4 regions of the Shewanella vesiculosa genome follow, and region 1 is predicted to be linked to each of the others. Evidence: predicted binding sites of a transcription regulator. Region 1 holds the regulator's gene; each other region holds the start of a gene.
What was found. Region 1 encodes sigma-54, which starts transcription at its own class of promoters, with help from an activator protein. Its sites were predicted from a motif close to GTTGGCACGNNNNTNGNNT; they were not measured.
Positions count from the first base shown of each region.

Region 2: a site for sigma-54 is predicted at 953-971, ahead of GW828_RS12425 (DUF1328 family protein). Genes of this name have one in related genera too.
Region 3: a site for sigma-54 is predicted at 1,171-1,189, ahead of GW828_RS08940 (EF-hand domain-containing protein). Genes of this name have one in related genera too.
Region 4: a site for sigma-54 is predicted at 1,422-1,440, ahead of GW828_RS01515 (YccF domain-containing protein). Genes of this name have one in related genera too.

Region 1 is NZ_JAACSD010000004.1:207,454-211,608, reverse strand. It holds gene ptsN (PTS IIA-like nitrogen regulatory protein PtsN) at 1-328, opposite strand, end outside; gene hpf (ribosome hibernation promoting factor) at 331-618, opposite strand; gene GW828_RS03200 (RNA polymerase factor sigma-54) at 643-2,127, opposite strand; gene lptB (LPS export ABC transporter ATP-binding protein) at 2,271-3,002, opposite strand; gene lptA (lipopolysaccharide transport periplasmic protein LptA) at 2,999-3,580, opposite strand; gene lptC (LPS export ABC transporter periplasmic protein LptC) at 3,567-4,127, opposite strand; gene kdsC (3-deoxy-manno-octulosonate-8-phosphatase KdsC) at 4,124-4,155, opposite strand, start outside.
Region 2 is NZ_JAACSD010000011.1:14,960-19,114, forward strand. It holds gene arsJ (organoarsenical effux MFS transporter ArsJ) at 1-760, shown strand, start outside; gene GW828_RS12425 (DUF1328 family protein) at 1,091-1,267, shown strand; gene GW828_RS12430 (hypothetical protein) at 1,348-1,542, shown strand; gene GW828_RS12435 (diacylglycerol kinase family protein) at 1,756-3,408, shown strand; gene GW828_RS12440 (sigma-54 interaction domain-containing protein) at 3,424-4,155, opposite strand, start outside.
Region 3 is NZ_JAACSD010000007.1:183,866-188,020, forward strand. It holds gene GW828_RS08935 (hypothetical protein) at 34-324, shown strand; gene GW828_RS08940 (EF-hand domain-containing protein) at 761-1,084, opposite strand; gene GW828_RS08945 (PA4780 family RIO1-like protein kinase) at 1,471-2,334, opposite strand; gene GW828_RS08950 (BamA/TamA family outer membrane protein) at 2,907-4,055, shown strand; gene GW828_RS08955 (hypothetical protein) at 4,134-4,155, shown strand, end outside.
Region 4 is NZ_JAACSD010000003.1:336,145-340,299, reverse strand. It holds gene GW828_RS01525 (TIGR00266 family protein) at 1-198, shown strand, start outside; gene GW828_RS01520 (EVE domain-containing protein) at 348-815, opposite strand; gene GW828_RS01515 (YccF domain-containing protein) at 972-1,385, opposite strand; gene GW828_RS01510 (1-aminocyclopropane-1-carboxylate deaminase/D-cysteine desulfhydrase) at 1,583-2,554, shown strand; gene GW828_RS01505 (hypothetical protein) at 2,781-2,954, opposite strand; gene GW828_RS01500 (ChrR family anti-sigma-E factor) at 3,677-4,155, opposite strand, start outside.

The DNA.
Region 1 (4,155 bases):
GGCACTGATCTGCAGGTACTAACAAAGCAAATAAAATATCCACGGGCTGTTTATCGATTGCATCAAAGGCAATGGCTTCTTCACATTTAATAAATATTGCGATCGGATGTTCTATGGTCGTTAATCTACCATGAGGTATCGCAATGCCATTTCCTATACCTGTGCTACCCATTTTCTCTCTCGCTAATAGGCTTTCAAAAACCTCTTGCGAAGATAGGGGTGGGTACTGGGCAGCGACTAAATTGCTGATGAGTTCCAGTACTTTTTTCTTACTGCCCGGTGTGGCACAGGTAGTGCATTCCGGCTGCAGAATGGTACAAAGTTCCATCGTTAGTGTTTTGTATACTTCTCTTTGTGTTTAATTACCTGACGGTCGAGTTTATCGATCAGGGCGTCTATTGCAGCATACATATCAGTGCTTTCTGACATGGCAAAAATCTCTGCACCATTAAGGTTGATTTTAGCTTCTGCTTTTTGTTGTAATTTTTCTACATTGAGCACAACGTGTACATTATTGATCTGATCGAAGTGTCGTTCAAGCTTTGAAAATTTACCTTGAACGTATTCACGTAAAGATTCGGTAATGTCGATATTTCTACCTGTCATATTGATAAGCATAAAAATCCTCCGTTGCCTTGTAGGTTATAAACTCTTACGTTGGTTTGAGGGCGGAATGAGCATCGCTTCGCGGTATTTTGCAATCGTACGACGCGCAACGTTGATCCCCTGATCTGCCAGCAGTTGGGCCATTTTACTGTCACTTAATGGCTTTTGCTGGTTTTCTGCTGCAACCAGTTTTTTGATAAAAGCACGAATAGCGGTAGATGAGCATTCTCCGCCATCGTCGGTGCTGACATGGCTAGAGAAAAAGTACTTTAATTCAAATAGCCCACGTGGTGTGTGCATATATTTTTGAGTGGTAACCCGTGAAATAGTTGATTCATGCATTTCTACTGCTTCAGCAATATCATTGAGCACCATAGGTTTCATGGCTTCTTCACCATATTCAAAGAAACCTTGCTGAAATTGCACAATACAATTGGCGACTTTCAATAAGGTCTCATTGCGGCTTTCGATACTCTTGATGAACCATTTAGCTTCTTGTAAATGACCGCGAATAAATTGGCTATCGGCAGAGTTTTTACTGCTTCTAGCCATGGCTGCATATTGTTGATTAACGCCAATTTTAGGCATATTGTCTGGGTTTAACTCTACAACCCAACGGCCATTCTTCTTTAGTACGGTTACATCAGGAATAACATATTCGTCATCAATAGCGGTGACTAACAAGCCCGGGCGAGGGTTAAGTGACTGGATTAAGGTGATTGCGTCACGCAACTCGTTTTCTTTGAGCTTGGTTTTGCGCATCAATAATCTAAAATCGCGCCCAGCAATTAAATCTAAATAGTCTTTAATGAGCAGACGGGCATTGTCTATATGTGGGGTTGTGTCGGCATATTGGGCTAATTGAATGAATAAACATTCGCTTAAATCTCGTGCGGCAACACCAACGGGATCAAAGTGTTGAATACGTTTTAATACCGCTTCAACTTCATCTAGTTCAACACTTTCATCACCCATGGCTTCGAGAATATCTTCAGTGCTTTGGGTTAAATAGCCGCGTTCATCAATGGCATCAATGATCGCGGTAGCAATTGCTCGATCTGTGTCAGAAAATGGCGTGAGATTTTTTTGCCACTCTAAATGCTCATATAAGCCTTCAGTCGTTTCACCTTGGAATGGCATATCATCATCGCGCATGCTAGCACTGCCTGAACCTGACATTGGTGAGGCGGTGTACACTTCATCCCATGTGGTATCCATAGCTAAATCATCCATGGTTTCTTTGGTCATGGATTCTGCTGTGTCGACTGTTGAGGTGTCTTTTTCTATATTGACCACGCTGTTGTCACTAAAGTCGGTGTCCGATTGGTCGCGACTTTCTTTTACTGAGTCTTTTGCTTGAGAAAACTCATCTTCTATTTCAAGCAATGGGTTTGAGTCCAATGCTTGTTGGATTTCTTGCTGTAGCTCCAATGACGATAATTGCAGTAAGCGGATCGCTTGCTGCAATTGAGGGGTCATGGTTAAGTGTTGACCCATTTTGAGTTGGAGTGACGCTTTCATTTACCGCTTATCCCTAGATGATTTCCATAAAAATGACAATCTCGAAAACTGTAATCGATTGTCACATACATCAATGACATTTAACGCTATTTAGATATCGTTCAATGAAATGAGTTAGATAGACTAAAAGGCCAGTAAAGTAACTATAGCTTGAATTGTTCACCTAAGTACACAGCCCGAACTTGTTGATTACTCAATATCTCATCAGGTGTGCCTTCGGCAATTAAATTGCCCTGGCTGACAATATAAGCGCGCTCACAGACGTCTAAGGTTTCACGTACGTTATGATCGGTAATTAATACCCCTAAGCCGCGGTTTTTAAGCTGTTGAATGATTTTTTTTATGTCGATGACAGAAATAGGGTCAACCCCCGCAAAAGGCTCATCGAGCAAAATAAATTTAGGATTAGCGGCCAGCGCGCGCGCTATCTCTACTCGACGACGTTCCCCACCAGACAACGACATGCCTTGGCTGTCGCGAATATGGGTGATATGGAATTCTTCTAGTAAATGCTCTACTTGCTCAATCCGTTGGTCGGTAGTGAGTTCTTTGCGAGTCTGCAATACGGCCATAATATTGTCGTATACGGTCAGTTTGCGAAAAATACTGGCTTCTTGCGGCAAGTAACCAATCCCTTTGCGAGCTCTAAGATGCATTGGGTCGGCGGTTAAATCGTCATCATCAATTAAGATCCGACCTTTATCGCTTTGCACTAAGCCGACAACCATATAAAACGTGGTTGTTTTACCTGCACCATTGGGGCCTAAAAGACCAACAATTTGGCCTGTTTTAACGGTTAAACTCACATCTTTAACAACCTGACGAGTTTTATAGCTTTTAGCTAAATTTTCAGCCGTTAGGGTTATTTGGGTCATGGTTTGATCTGCTTTTTAACAGGAATTTCAGGGAGCTTTTGCTTTGGTGCAGTCTCGTCTTGGAAATTCTCAGGTTGAATAATAGTAATAACGCGATCTTTCCCTGTACCAGTACTTTCAGCAATCAGCTCTTGAGCGTTAATGTTGTACTTAATACGGTTACCGGTTACTTGGCTACCAGATTGATCCAGTTTGGCATTACCTGTCAATGTCAGTGTAGTGGTAGCAAGATCATAGCTTATTTCGTTGGCACTGGCGGTACCAATTTGACCGTCGTCTAACTCTTGTGAAAACGTTGCAGGGTTACCTATAGCGATGAGTTTTTTACTGGTACTGTTTTCGGGAGTAAACGCCCGTAACTCATCAGCATTAATGTTAATAGTGCCTTGAGTAACGGTAACAGGACCATTAAAAACAATTTGATTATTTTTAATGTCAGCAGACTGGCTTACTGAGGCAATTTTCAACTCTTGTTGAAGATCACCTTGTTTCGCTATGGTAGGTAAACTCAGCAGGCAAAATATGCTGCCAAATAACATAACATTGGCGTGAGTGTTGAGGCGATTAATGTGGCTCATATGTTCCTTCTACCTGGCTGAGTAGCGATAATTTTTGCGAATTCAAGTCAGCATGTAGACCTAAACCTTGAATAATAAACCCTTTACCTTTGATGTACACCATCTCTTGTGAGGTGCCGATCATAGTGGTTAAATCCACCGAAACAGCTTGGGTACTGAGTGACTGCAGGGGTTCTTCTATATTAATGGCATCAATAATAACATTATTTTCTAATATGACTTGGCTGGTATTTTTATTCAATTGGCCTCTATCTGCGCTTAATTGCCATTGCGCTTGGCCGTTTTCAGGGTAAATGAGGTAAACAGGTTTAGTAAAGTGAGTAATGTCACTTGAGGCGTAATGCTCCATGTGTTCGGCACTGACTCGACTAGCAATTAAACCGAGTTTATTAAATTCTGTGGTGCGTAGGTTATCCGCTACAAAGTCTGGACGTTCAATACCACGAACTTTCACAGCATCCATTTCACTGCGTTTTATTTGCGCTTGCCAGTAGAGGAAAAAAGCAAGTCCAAAAAAAGCCACAATACCTAGAGTGATTCTATTCATATACTCATACCATGAGCACTGGCAAATT
Region 2 (4,155 bases), on a different contig from region 1:
AAATGCGTTAAAAGGACTGGGGTTCTTTTTAGGTGGTATTTTGCTCACGCTATTTGAATTTCGTGGTGCAGTGCTGTTGATGGCAGCCTTATTAGCTTGTGTGTGGGTGATGAGTCTATTGAGCTTAAAAGCGGATTTAGGCAAAGCGAAAAACAAACCTAAATTTATCGATATTTTTTCCAAAAGTCCGGCGATTAATTTGTTGTCGGCAGCGCGAATGTTTTTGTTTGGTGCTCGAGATGTATGGTTTGTGGTGGCGTTACCAGTGTTTTTAGCGGTGACATTTGCATGGGATCATTGGTGGGTGGGCGGTTTTATGGCGAGTTGGGTGATTGGCTACGGCATCGTCCAGTCATTTGCGCCTTATGTTACTGGTAAAAAACACGGCAAAGTACCAACAGGACGCGCAGCCTTTGTATGGGCTGGCTACTTATTACTTATTCCCGCTGCTATTGCTCTTGCGTTGCACTTTAACTTTTATATCCACGTGACATTAATTGCCGGATTAATGCTATTTGGCGCTGTGTTTGCCATTAACTCGTCACTGCACAGTTATCTGATTGTTAGTTATGCAGGTCATGATGGCGTATCACTTGATGTGGGATTTTATTACATGGCCAACGCCATGGGACGTCTTATCGGCACCGTTCTTTCGGGGTTGGTGTATCAAATATACGGTTTAGAAGCTTGTTTGTGGATATCGAGTGGCTTTATAGCGCTAGCAACATTAATATCATTTAAGCTGCCGTATACGTTGTAATGCTTGGTGTTATTCTGGCGGCGCTTATGTTGACTCCTTTTCATTGCTCCTTTCGATACTGGTTCGCTAGTATCTGAAACTCTTACCGGAAACATCGGTAAAAAGTGCCTACAAGTCTGTGGCTCTTCCATCGCTCATTTTTCGATATTAAATTAAATCCTTTATAATCATGGCTTTAATTTTTTATTTACTGTTGGCACGATGTTGGCATTAGTAAAAACATAGTCGTTGTGTAAATGGTTAATTCTCAGATGGTTAGGTATGAGGTCGATATCAAAAGGATTAGCACATCACGCACCATACTGTAAATCGTACACCAAGGAGGTTTTTATGTTGGGCTGGACATTAATGTTTTTAGTTATAGCCGTTATAGCAGGACTATTGGGTTTTACTGGTATTGCTGGAGCCGCAGCAGGGATCGCCAAAATTATTTTCTTTATCTTTATTGTATTACTGGTGATTTCATTATTATCCAGTGCGATTAGAGGTAAAGGTCCCCGAGCATAGTAGGTAACCTGAGCTCTGAAGCCGAGTTAAGGTTAGCGACAAAACGTTATTCGATTACAACCATCATCTAGGAGATGAATATGAAATTATTAAAATTACTGACAATGGCAAGTTTAATGGTGTTTTTAACGGCTGGTTTATCAGCATGTTCAGACAATAAAGCTGAGAATGCTGGTGAGAAAGTGGATGAAATGATCCAAGATGCTGGTAATGCTGTTGAAGATGCATGTGAAGATGTAAAAGAAGGCATGAAGTCAGAAGATCCAGACTGTTAAATACAGTGCAATCTGATTAACTATTTAATCCGTTCAGAGCCGTTAGGTTATTAACGTAAAGTACATTGATGTCAAAGGTCACGACTTGTTTAGACTCATATAAGTCAATGTAAAATCTTAAGAGCGTGGCGCGAAGTGATTAGATAGTTATAGTGATAAGTATTGTCTTAAGCAGCACTCATGTGCTGCTTTTTTTAAAAAAGGAGGACCACAATGCTCACCCGTATCCATATTAAATATTATTATACCCTTGGTACGTTATTGGCTGCGTGCTTATGTGTGGCGCTTCCTTATGTGTTACTTAAGCTTGTTTTTGCGTGGCTTGCATTATCTTTAGGCTTGGTGAGTTCGGCGTATTGGTTTAATAGCGCAGGTATTTTCCGTAAACGCCAAGATGGCAGTATTCCTTGGTATATAGGTTGGAGTTTTATTCCGTTTTTATTGGGTTGCCAGCTATATAACGCCTGGGCGAGAAAAAATGACAAAGTTCCAGCAATACAAAAAATTGATAAGCAGTTGTATTTAGCCTGCCGATTGTTTTCGGGCGATATTGACCGACTTAAGCATGAGAAAATAGATGCTATTTTAGATGTTACTGCAGAATTTGATGCATTAGAGTGGACTCTAGTTGATGAAAATATTGCCTATTTAAATATTCCGGTATTGGATCACAGCGTACCTAGCGTTGCACAGTTAAATCAAGCGATTAATTGGTTACATAACCAAGTCAGTAATGGCAAAAATGTCGTAGTACATTGTGCATTAGGTCGAGGGCGTTCGGTGTTAGTGCTAGCCGCTTACTTAGTGTGCCGTGAGCAAAATCGTAATGTTAATGATGTGCTGAAATCTATCAGTAGTATTCGTCAAACCGCGCGGTTAAATAAATGGCAGTTAGCGGCCGTCGAAAAAATGCATCGCCTGAATCAAATTCATATCCATAAACGCGCTTGGTTGATTGTGAACCCAGTGTCAGGTGGCGGTAAGTGGCATGATGAAGCCGATCATATAACTCAAACCTTGAGCGATTATTTTCAGCTTGAAGTCTTATATACCACTAAAGACAAGTCTGCGGTGCAACTAACCGAACATGCCAAAAAACAGGGTGCTGATATTATTGTTGCTTGTGGTGGAGATGGCACAGTTAACGAGGTGGCATCGGTGATTGTCGACAGTGATATTTACCTAGGCATTATTCCTATGGGCACCACTAATGCACTTAGTCACACCTTGTTTGGTATCACCAGTAAGTTAGTACCGGTATCGCAAGCGCTTGATATTTTGATTCAAGGTTATTCTCAGCGCATAGATACTGCCATGTGTAATGAGCAATTGATGTTGTTGCTAGCGGGCTTGGGCTTTGAGCGGAAAATGATACAGAAAGCCGATCGTGACCGCAAAAATGAGCTCGGACAGTTGGCTTACCTTAATGGTTTGTGGGAGGCGATAGATGAAAATCAGCCTTTGTCGATGAAATTACAGCTTGATAGTGGTGATATTCAAATGATTAACACCACGAGTTTAGTGATTGCCAATGCGGCGCCATTCACCAGTGTATTAGCCCAAGGAAATGGTGAACCCAATATTACCGATGGTTTGTTAGACATTACTTGGATTGAGTCCAGTGAGACATCACCACAACAATTATTGAGTATGACCGAGCTATTATTTGCCGGATTAACAGGCGAGCGTGAAGATGATCAGCAGAGTGGAATTCATCATGAGCAAGCTAAGACGATTCAGTTGAGCACGGACTCGTTGTGCAAATATGTTATTGATGGTGAGTTATTTGAGTCTGAAGATTTATGCATCAAGGTTAAACCTAAGTCATTAAATGTGTTGCTGCCTCAAGCGAGCAAACACATTTAATCACTTAGCACGCTGTTAAGGTTCGTCTGGACTCGTTTGGTCTTGGTATTTACTTAACTTGTTATAAAGGGTTTTAACGCTGATACCTAATTGTTTTGCAGTTTCATTTTTATTGCCCATAGATTCATCAAGGGCCTGATAAATTGCAGCTTTTTCTAGTTCGTCGAGGCGCATGCCCACAGGTATTTGTACGCCGTCAGTTAACGGCTCTGTTGAAGGTTCTAGCGATGACACCATGATATGGCTCGGTAAAATTTCGTTTTCTGCCAGAATATATGCACGTTCAATAGCGTGTTTCAATTCGCGGACATTACCAGGCCATTTTTGTTGTTGGATCAGATTAAGTGCATCATCTGAAAACATTTTTGTGAGTTTTTCAGCTGTGTTTCGATATGCCAAAAAGTGCTGTGCGAGTCCACTTATGTCGTTGTTACGGTTGCGTAATGGTGGCACTTGGATGGGAAAATGCGCTAAACGAAAATATAAGTCTTCGCGAAAATGACCCGCATCAATAGCGTCGGCTAGATCGCGGTTAGTGGCGGCAATAATACGAACATTGGCTTTTTTAAGATGTTGTGAGCCCACTGAGCGATATTCATTATTTTCGAGTACGCGTAGTAATTTTACTTGGTGTTCTAACGGCATTTCGGTGACTTCATCAAGAAATAAGGTGCCGCCTTCTGCCTGCTCAAATACACCACGGTGATCTCGATGAGCACCAGTAAAAGCGCCTTTTACATGGCCAAA
Region 3 (4,155 bases), on a different contig from region 1:
ATATTGATTAAAAATCATTAAAGGTGATGTAAAATGGAATGTCCTCGTTGTCAGGGTGTGTTTGCCCGCAAGGCACTTAAACAAGTACGCAAAGGTAAACATGGCGTTGAAACACAATGTCCTAAATGCGAACAATGGCTGATGTTTGAGCCTAAAATGATGATGATCAAAAATATTGGTTTATTGATTTTACTGGTATTTAGTGTGGCTAATTTCTTTATCGACAACAATGACTATCGTCTGGTGTGTTCTTTCTTAGGTTTTGCAGGTGCCTGCATTGCCTTTTACGGCGTGTTTAAAAGCAAGCTTGTCGCGGCAGAATAATTTATCCGTTTTAGCTTGGTGATGCTTCGTGATAGTTCGTGATAGTGAGGCTATGATATTCGACGCACCAATGAGTACCTGAGACTGTGTGACCCAGTGTTTTAGCCATTTACCTACACATAGTCAACATTAATAAGCCAAAGGAGCAAGGCGATGTTTGCTCGGGATAAAATCATCACAAGCGTATAAAAACGCCGACAACATAGTGATATTATTTTCACTGGCCAATTGATGTCTATGGCTTTACAGAGAACAGCACAAAGCATAGCCCGATAAAGCCAAGTTTGAATGGTGTTTGTTTGGAAGTGGGAGTTAGGCGTTCTATTATGCTGATTGAGATGGCTAAATCTCATGTGCTACCGTGTCGTGTATTTAAAAAGAGAGGTGATGTTGATGACCTCTCTAAAGTGATATTGATTATTATCCCGAGCAGAGATTATTTAGACTTTCTCATCATTTCACGATGAGATTGAAACTCTTCAGCATCAATAAACTTATTGTGATCCAAATCGATACGTTCAAACATACCATCACGTGAGGCATTTTTTAACATGCGCCCTTCAGATTGATGCAACTCTTGCCGTGCTTTTTGAAATTGCACAAATTCCTCTTCAGATATCAATTTGTCTTGATTCTTATCAAAATCGGAAAATTCAGGCATCTGAGACATTCTCATGGCTCCATTTTCATTTCCAATAGCAGTAACAGGCAAAGAAGTAGTAAGACAAACGAGTAATACTGATACAACATGGCTATTCATAATATTCTCCTTGTTAACTTTCAATCTTATTATACACCTAATTAACCATGATAAAAGTAAGGTTATGTAAGGCGGGTAAATTGATTATTTTGGCTGTGTGCCAAGGGCAAGGTTCTCTGCTGACTATGATCTGATTTAGCCAGTAACGACATTATTGTATTTGTTCGTAATAGGATTAGCTATGGTTGCACAAATCGGAAGAGTTTAGGCCGCTAGCGTTTATATTTACACAACTTGCTGCTTAATTAACAAGGGGGGCGTACGTGATTCTGCGTTTTCATTAGGGCTAAAGAATAGGGAGACATTAACCAGACTATATCTTCTATAAAAGCTTCGATAATTTGTCCGTACGTCTCCCTAAGTATTCACATGAATGAACTATCGATTTAATACTCGTCGTTGTTCGCTTCGCTCATGCGCTCGCGTCTTTCTTGAGCTTCTTCAAAAGCAGCGTTGATTTCTTCTAATACAGAATCGACATCAGCGGCTGTGGTGTCTTCTTCAAACAAACCGGTTAACTGTGTTTCGGGTGTTAATTCACCTTGTTCATATAAGGCCCACATTTCTTTAGCGTATTTTGTCGCGGCTAATTCTGGAGCAAATTGTGAATAATAGTCAGTCATATTATTCACATCACGAAATAACATTGCTTTGGCATTATTGTTGGCTGAGGCATCAACAGCTTGCGGCAAGTCAATGATCACTGGACCATCCTTGTCGACCAGCACGTTAAACTCAGACAAATCGCCATGCACAATACCCGCACATAGCATACGCACAACATAACCCATCATAATGTAATGCTGGCTTTGTGCTTGCTCGACACTCATCTGTGTTACGTCGTTTAATCGCGGTGCAACATCACCATGAATATTGGTGATCAACTCCATTAATAGCACACCATCAAAGCAGCCATAAGGCACAGGTACTCTAATTTTAGCCGCCGCGCATTTGTATAATGCGTCGACCTCGGCATTTTGCCAGGCTTTTTCTTGTTCTTCTCGACCGTATTTAGAGCCTTTTTCCATGGCTCGACCACGACGACTGTTTTTGGTTTTTCGACCTTCTTGATATTGTGCTGCTTTTTTAAAGCTGCGTTTAGTGGCTTCCTTATACACTTTCGCGCAGCGGATCGCATCGCCACATCTGATCATATAGACCGTAGCTTCTTTGCCACTCATGAGTTGGCTTATCACTTCATCGACGAGACCATCGTCAACCAGTGGTTGTAATCGTATAGGCGTTTTCATAGCGTCGTTATACCTTACTTGCGCGCTGGATGATATATCTAAGGAAATAATTTTTACTTGCAGATGGATCACTGATTAAATGAGGCATATATTACTGAATTTGTCGTTTGTATACTCTTGTCTAATGAATCAAAATCCTGTAGCAACCCACCTAAATATAGCTGATGTTATACATTTCCCCCGAGTGAGTCCCATCGGCTGAGTTCGGAGTTATCATCAATATTAACCACTGAATATGCTATATTAGCAGGCATTATGAACACTAGTGGTATCATTGACGTAAATGATGCCAAATAGAGTATGTCTACAGTGATGCTTGAGGAAGAGATAATGGTTAAACTCTGACTCAAATAAGCGTTATATTCAGTAAGGCTTCAGTTTTTATTCAGTTAGCATTGAGTGATAGCGAGGATAATACTTGAAGATTTGATCGTTATTGAATTTGAAACCATTGTATCGACAACAGCTTTTACCTCTCAGCATTACGGAGCCAACTAATACAAGCTTGATTCAATCATTGGCATGGAAGTCATCATGCAAGCCTAATTCTTTTTACATTTAATAGAGTTTTTATGAAACGGACCTTACTTTTAGCACTATTTATTTTTTCTAACGCCGCCAACGCAGTTGAACCTCTTTTTGAAACCCCCAAAGACATGCAACCCACATGGATTGATAATATTTTGTCTGTGTTTGGTGCGGATGGTGAGTTTGATGACACTAAAGCCATTGATATGAGCTATTTGCCTACGGCTTATTACACCCCAGAGAAGAAGTTTGGTGTAGGGCTATTAATGGTGGGGTTATATAAGACCGATAATGCATCCAGTGAAGAGCAGCCCTCATCATTAGTATTGAACTCGTTTGCATCAATGAATCAATCCTATGGCGTTACAGTCGAGAACATGACGTTTTTAAATCAAGGTAAGCAGCGACTGCTGCTTGATTTAGAGCTGCACAATGAAGCTGCTGTGTATTATGGTGTTGGGATTGAACAAGGCGATCAAGACCTTAATCATCACGAATTCAAAGAACAACTGTATAGTTTTAAACCGCGCTGGATGACCGAAGTCGCCGATAACTATTTTATTGGCGTAGGTGCTGATTTTATTTATACCACAGCAGACAGTCTAGAATTAGTTGCCACCCAAGCCCCTGTTGATGCAAATAGCCTTTTGCCAGATAATTTTAGCTCAGGTGTTGTGATCACCAGCATTTATGATTCAAGAGATTATCGTTTAAATGCCACAAAAGGTTGGTTGTTTCAGCTGGATGCTGGATTATATCAAAATGACCAATTCGATTCGTTTTCTACCTATAATATTGAATTAGCGAATTATATCGATTTAGGGTCAACACCTGGATTAATCGCTTGGCAAGTTCAAGGTCACCTTACTAGTGGTGACGTGCCGTGGAATCTTTTACCTGACCTTGGCGGTTCAGATGCGATGCGCGGTTACATTAGAGGCCGATATCGCGATGAGCAAATGATGATGGGACAGGTTGAATATCGGTTACCAATATTTCAGCGCTATGGCATGGTATTTTGGGGATCGGTCGGCAGTGTTGCGCCTAAAGTCAGTGAGTTAACGGATACTCTATTAACCGCCTACGGCACTGGATTCCGCTTTAAAATTAAAGACAATATTAATTTACGTTTTGACGTTGGGGTAGGTGAGAATGACACTAACTTCTACTTAAATGTAAATGAAGTTTTTTAAGTCGATATTTCCTAAGGTCTTATTATTGCTTATAAGGCCTTCATGCGATTCCTATTTTTAAAGGAAAAGAAAACCGAAATGCTTTTTCTAGTAACATCAA
Region 4 (4,155 bases), on a different contig from region 1:
GCTGGTTCTTTAAAATCAATGGTGTTTGGTGGCGAAGGTTTGTTTCTTGCGACCTTACAAGGTCATGGGACAGTATGGTTACAAAGCTTACCGTTTTCTCGCATGGCTGACAGAATTATTGCTCATGCACCATCTCGTGGTGGCAAAGATCAGGGTGAAGGATCTGTGCTTGGTGGAATAGGGCGGATGATTAACTAATCTGGGCATTGGCTGATCTTATTCATTTTCGTTCGTAATTAGATGCTCAGACGATTTAGCGCTAATTGTCTGAGCCGTCTTTAGGAAGCGGCTTTTAAAAGGATGGTTACCTGTTAGCGACCAGCTGCCCAGTGGTTAATTCAAGGTTATTAATCTACGTTTGTTAGTTTCATAATATGTTGGTATTGCTCTTGTGTGACGGGCTGAACACTCAGGCGAGTACCTTTAGCCACTAGTACCATATCTTGCAGTAAGGGATCTGCCTTCAATTGCTTCAAGCTGACTGGGTTAGAGAATTTGACCATAAATTGAATATGCACTTGCCACCAACGAGGTGCAGTGGCGTCAGATTTCATATCAAAATACGCTGAGCGGTCATCAAAAGCGCTGACATCAATTTGAGGCTGACTACTAATGTTGGCTAAACCTACAATGGCAGGTACTTTGCAGCTAGAGTGGTAAAACAACACTAGATCACCCAATGCGATTTGATCGCGAATATAATTACGTGCTTGATAGTTACGAATACCTTGCCAAGCAACCGTTTGCTGCTCACACATCTGTAGATCATCAATGCTAAAGTCATCTGGTTCAGACTTCATTAACCAATAGTTCATGCGATTCCATTACTGTCATTAAAGAGAGTGAATTACTTTTCTGTGCTTGATTATGGCAATGTACACGCTGCTAAGACAATTAGGCAAATAAAAAGCCGATAGCACTGTGCTATCGGCTTTTTATAACAGTAGTCATTCAACAGTTATTAATGAATGCTAATAAGTCGGTTTGGCAATAACAGTTTGACCAATAGGGGTTAAACTTAGTAAGGCTAACTTAAGATGTTGTAACGCGAAAGGAATACCTATAATTGTTACAAAACAAGCCAATGCATGGACTAGATGGCCAATCGCAAGCCAAATACCAAAGCATAAAAACCATATAACATTACCTACTAAACCTAACGTGCCAGTGCCAATATCTTCTTGGCCTGAAATGTGTTTTCGGTTAACCGTTTCTTGCCCAAATGGCCAGAAAGCCAGCTCGCCAATAACAAAACATGCACGGCCAAATGGGATACCAATGATACTGATAAAGCATAATAGCCCCACCAACCACCATGCTAGGCCCATGATAAACCCCCCCATAAGAAACCAAGCAATATTAAAGATTAAGCGTAAAAGTGACATTTTCAATCCTATCAATAGTCAATATTACTTAGAATGAAGCGATATTCATGCCATATTTTTAACTGTTTGATTATAATAGGTTAAATGTGAGTTTTTTACTTTATAGTTAGATGTGTGTGATGAGTAATACAAATGAATCGATGAGATTTATCATTTTTTAGTTAAAATACTCATATTACAGTTGATTAAGGCAATGTATGTTTTCGATAAGCCCAGTACAAGCGATGAACTTTGATGGACGCAGCATCTATATTAAACGGGATGATCTATTACATGCTGATTTTAGTGGTAATAAAGCGCGTAAATTTTATCATTTCCTCCATCATGATTATTCACACGTTAACCAGCTAGTGGCATCGGGCTCGGCACAAGCCAACTCATTGTACTCCTTGTCTGTACTTGCAAAGCTGCAAGGATGGAAATTTGATTACTATGTAAGTCATATCAACACATTCTTGTTACAACATCCTCAGGGTAACTATGCTGCTGCGATACAAAATGGTGCCAATATTATTGATGTCAGTCATTTGGCCGATGCCGAAAACCTTCAAGGTATGCATTTAGACGATGCGATGCAATACATTGTGTCGTCGCACCCAAATTACACAGATAAAAATCAATTACTATTTATTCCCGAAGGTGGACGTTGTGGGTATGCCGAAACCGGGATAACACAACTCGCCACTGAAATTATTCAATGGGCTCAAGACCGACGACTAAATGAGTTGATGGTATTTCTCCCCTCAGGCACGGGGACCACTGCGGCTTATTTAAATAAACAAATTATTCAACAACTGACTCAATTATCATTAACGGAAGTTTTTGCTATTGAGGTGTTAACTTGCAGTACCGTTGGCGGAGATAAATATTTACGCCAACAGTTTTCACAATTAGTTGATGAGATTTATTTTCCTAGAATTATTAATGATGGTCATAAATATCATTTTGGGAAATTATCACAACGTTGTTTTGATATGTGGAAAACAGTTTGCCAGTCGGGAATTGAATTTGAATTGTTGTATGATCCGGTTGGCTTTTTAGTATTACAACATTATTTAAATAGTCAGGCTGTCAGTGCCACCAATGTTCTTTACATACATCAGGGGGGAGCCTTAGGCAATAAAACCATGTTACCAAGATACCAACGAAAATTTCCTCACTCGGTTTGATCACACAAGTGCAGGATGCATTTTTGCTACAAGGTATTGATAGTAAGAGAAATAGGTTTTTTAGATGGTTAACTTGGGGTTTAAAACTGAAGAATAACTTGAAAATAAGCTAGTGAGCTATTCATTTTACTCTGTTTTAATAAACATCGGTAATTGAGAGGAGAATACCGAGAAATGAGTTTATTAAATAACAGAGTAAATGATTAACGCAAAGCGTTAGGGGGGATTACTTATTAGCTGATAATAACCATTTCATGAAGTTTATTGCTTCAATACGCTTTGAAAAGGTTTTTTTGTTTTTACCTAGGCTGTCGGTAAAAGCAATTGAGTTTTTGTTTGACGAAATAGAATTAACTGGAAAGCTAACTGAAATTTCGTGTCCATTAATGTTGTATGACATTGGCCACACTCCTTCTATATATTCACCCATTAGGTGAGACAATTGTTCAATAAAATATCCTTGGCATTTTTTAGTGTTGCAAAAGATTAATGTTTCGAGATTTAACTTAACCTATCTTTTACTCACTAATCAAGTGTTGTTATGTGAATAGTTGATTAAGGTCTAATTTGTGTCTACAACTTTTATGTTGCCACATAGCCTAAAATCACAGTAATACATACAGCACTTAATTTGTAAGTTGAACATAGTTTTATGACAATAAGATTACGCCAATAGAAATTATCATATCAACAGAAATCAATTGAATTTAAAACAATGTACAGAAGCTTGTCTTGGGTTTATTTACGAAGTGAAGTTGAGCAGACTTACAGGTAGGTAACCAAAATTAACAAGAAAACTAAATCTGTGTAGATAATATACTGAGTGTTTGCATATGGCAATAGTCTTTTTCAATTTTTAATCAAATTAATGTGCTTTTCGATTAAAAAATAGCTAATCCTAATGGCATTACTGGTTATTCATAGGATAATTTCACTGCGTTATACAGTTTAGCTCATAAAAATGGATGATGAGGTACCTCATCATCCATTTTCTAAATCATTCTTTTAGAAGAAATTAAACTAATAATCTAACTTATGCCGCCATCATCAGCTAAGTGATAAGTTGGCATACGTAAGCTATCTTTGCAGCGAGCAGTAAATAACTCGCAAGGATATTGATATTTAGTAAATTAGATCACCAATTGGATTTAGTAACTTACTTATACCTTTAGTGAAGTATAAGGGCGCATCGACTACGGTGTAACACAAACAACCATCAATTGTTTTAGGTGAATGTTGGTGCGCTTTATCAAGCAACATAAAATCACCTGGTTTATAAGTGTTATAGCAATCGCTAAACTCTCCTGCCAGTAACAAGGTTAACTCTGCACCTTTATGAGTATGCTCAGGTATTTCACCATTAGCAGCAATGTGCAACAAACTTGCTCTTGCTTGTGGCTCTCCGGTATCAAGTCTTAAACGACTCACTTTACCAATACCTTGCCATGATGCATTGATTTGATTGCGAAATGCTCTTGGTAAAGGGTAATGCTGACCTTTGATGTTGACACTGTTATCTTCTGTCTTGTCGATATTCGTCGGCTGCTCGGCCGCTAATGTATCTAGAGTTGAATTTAATAACTGGCTCAATAATGCGTCTA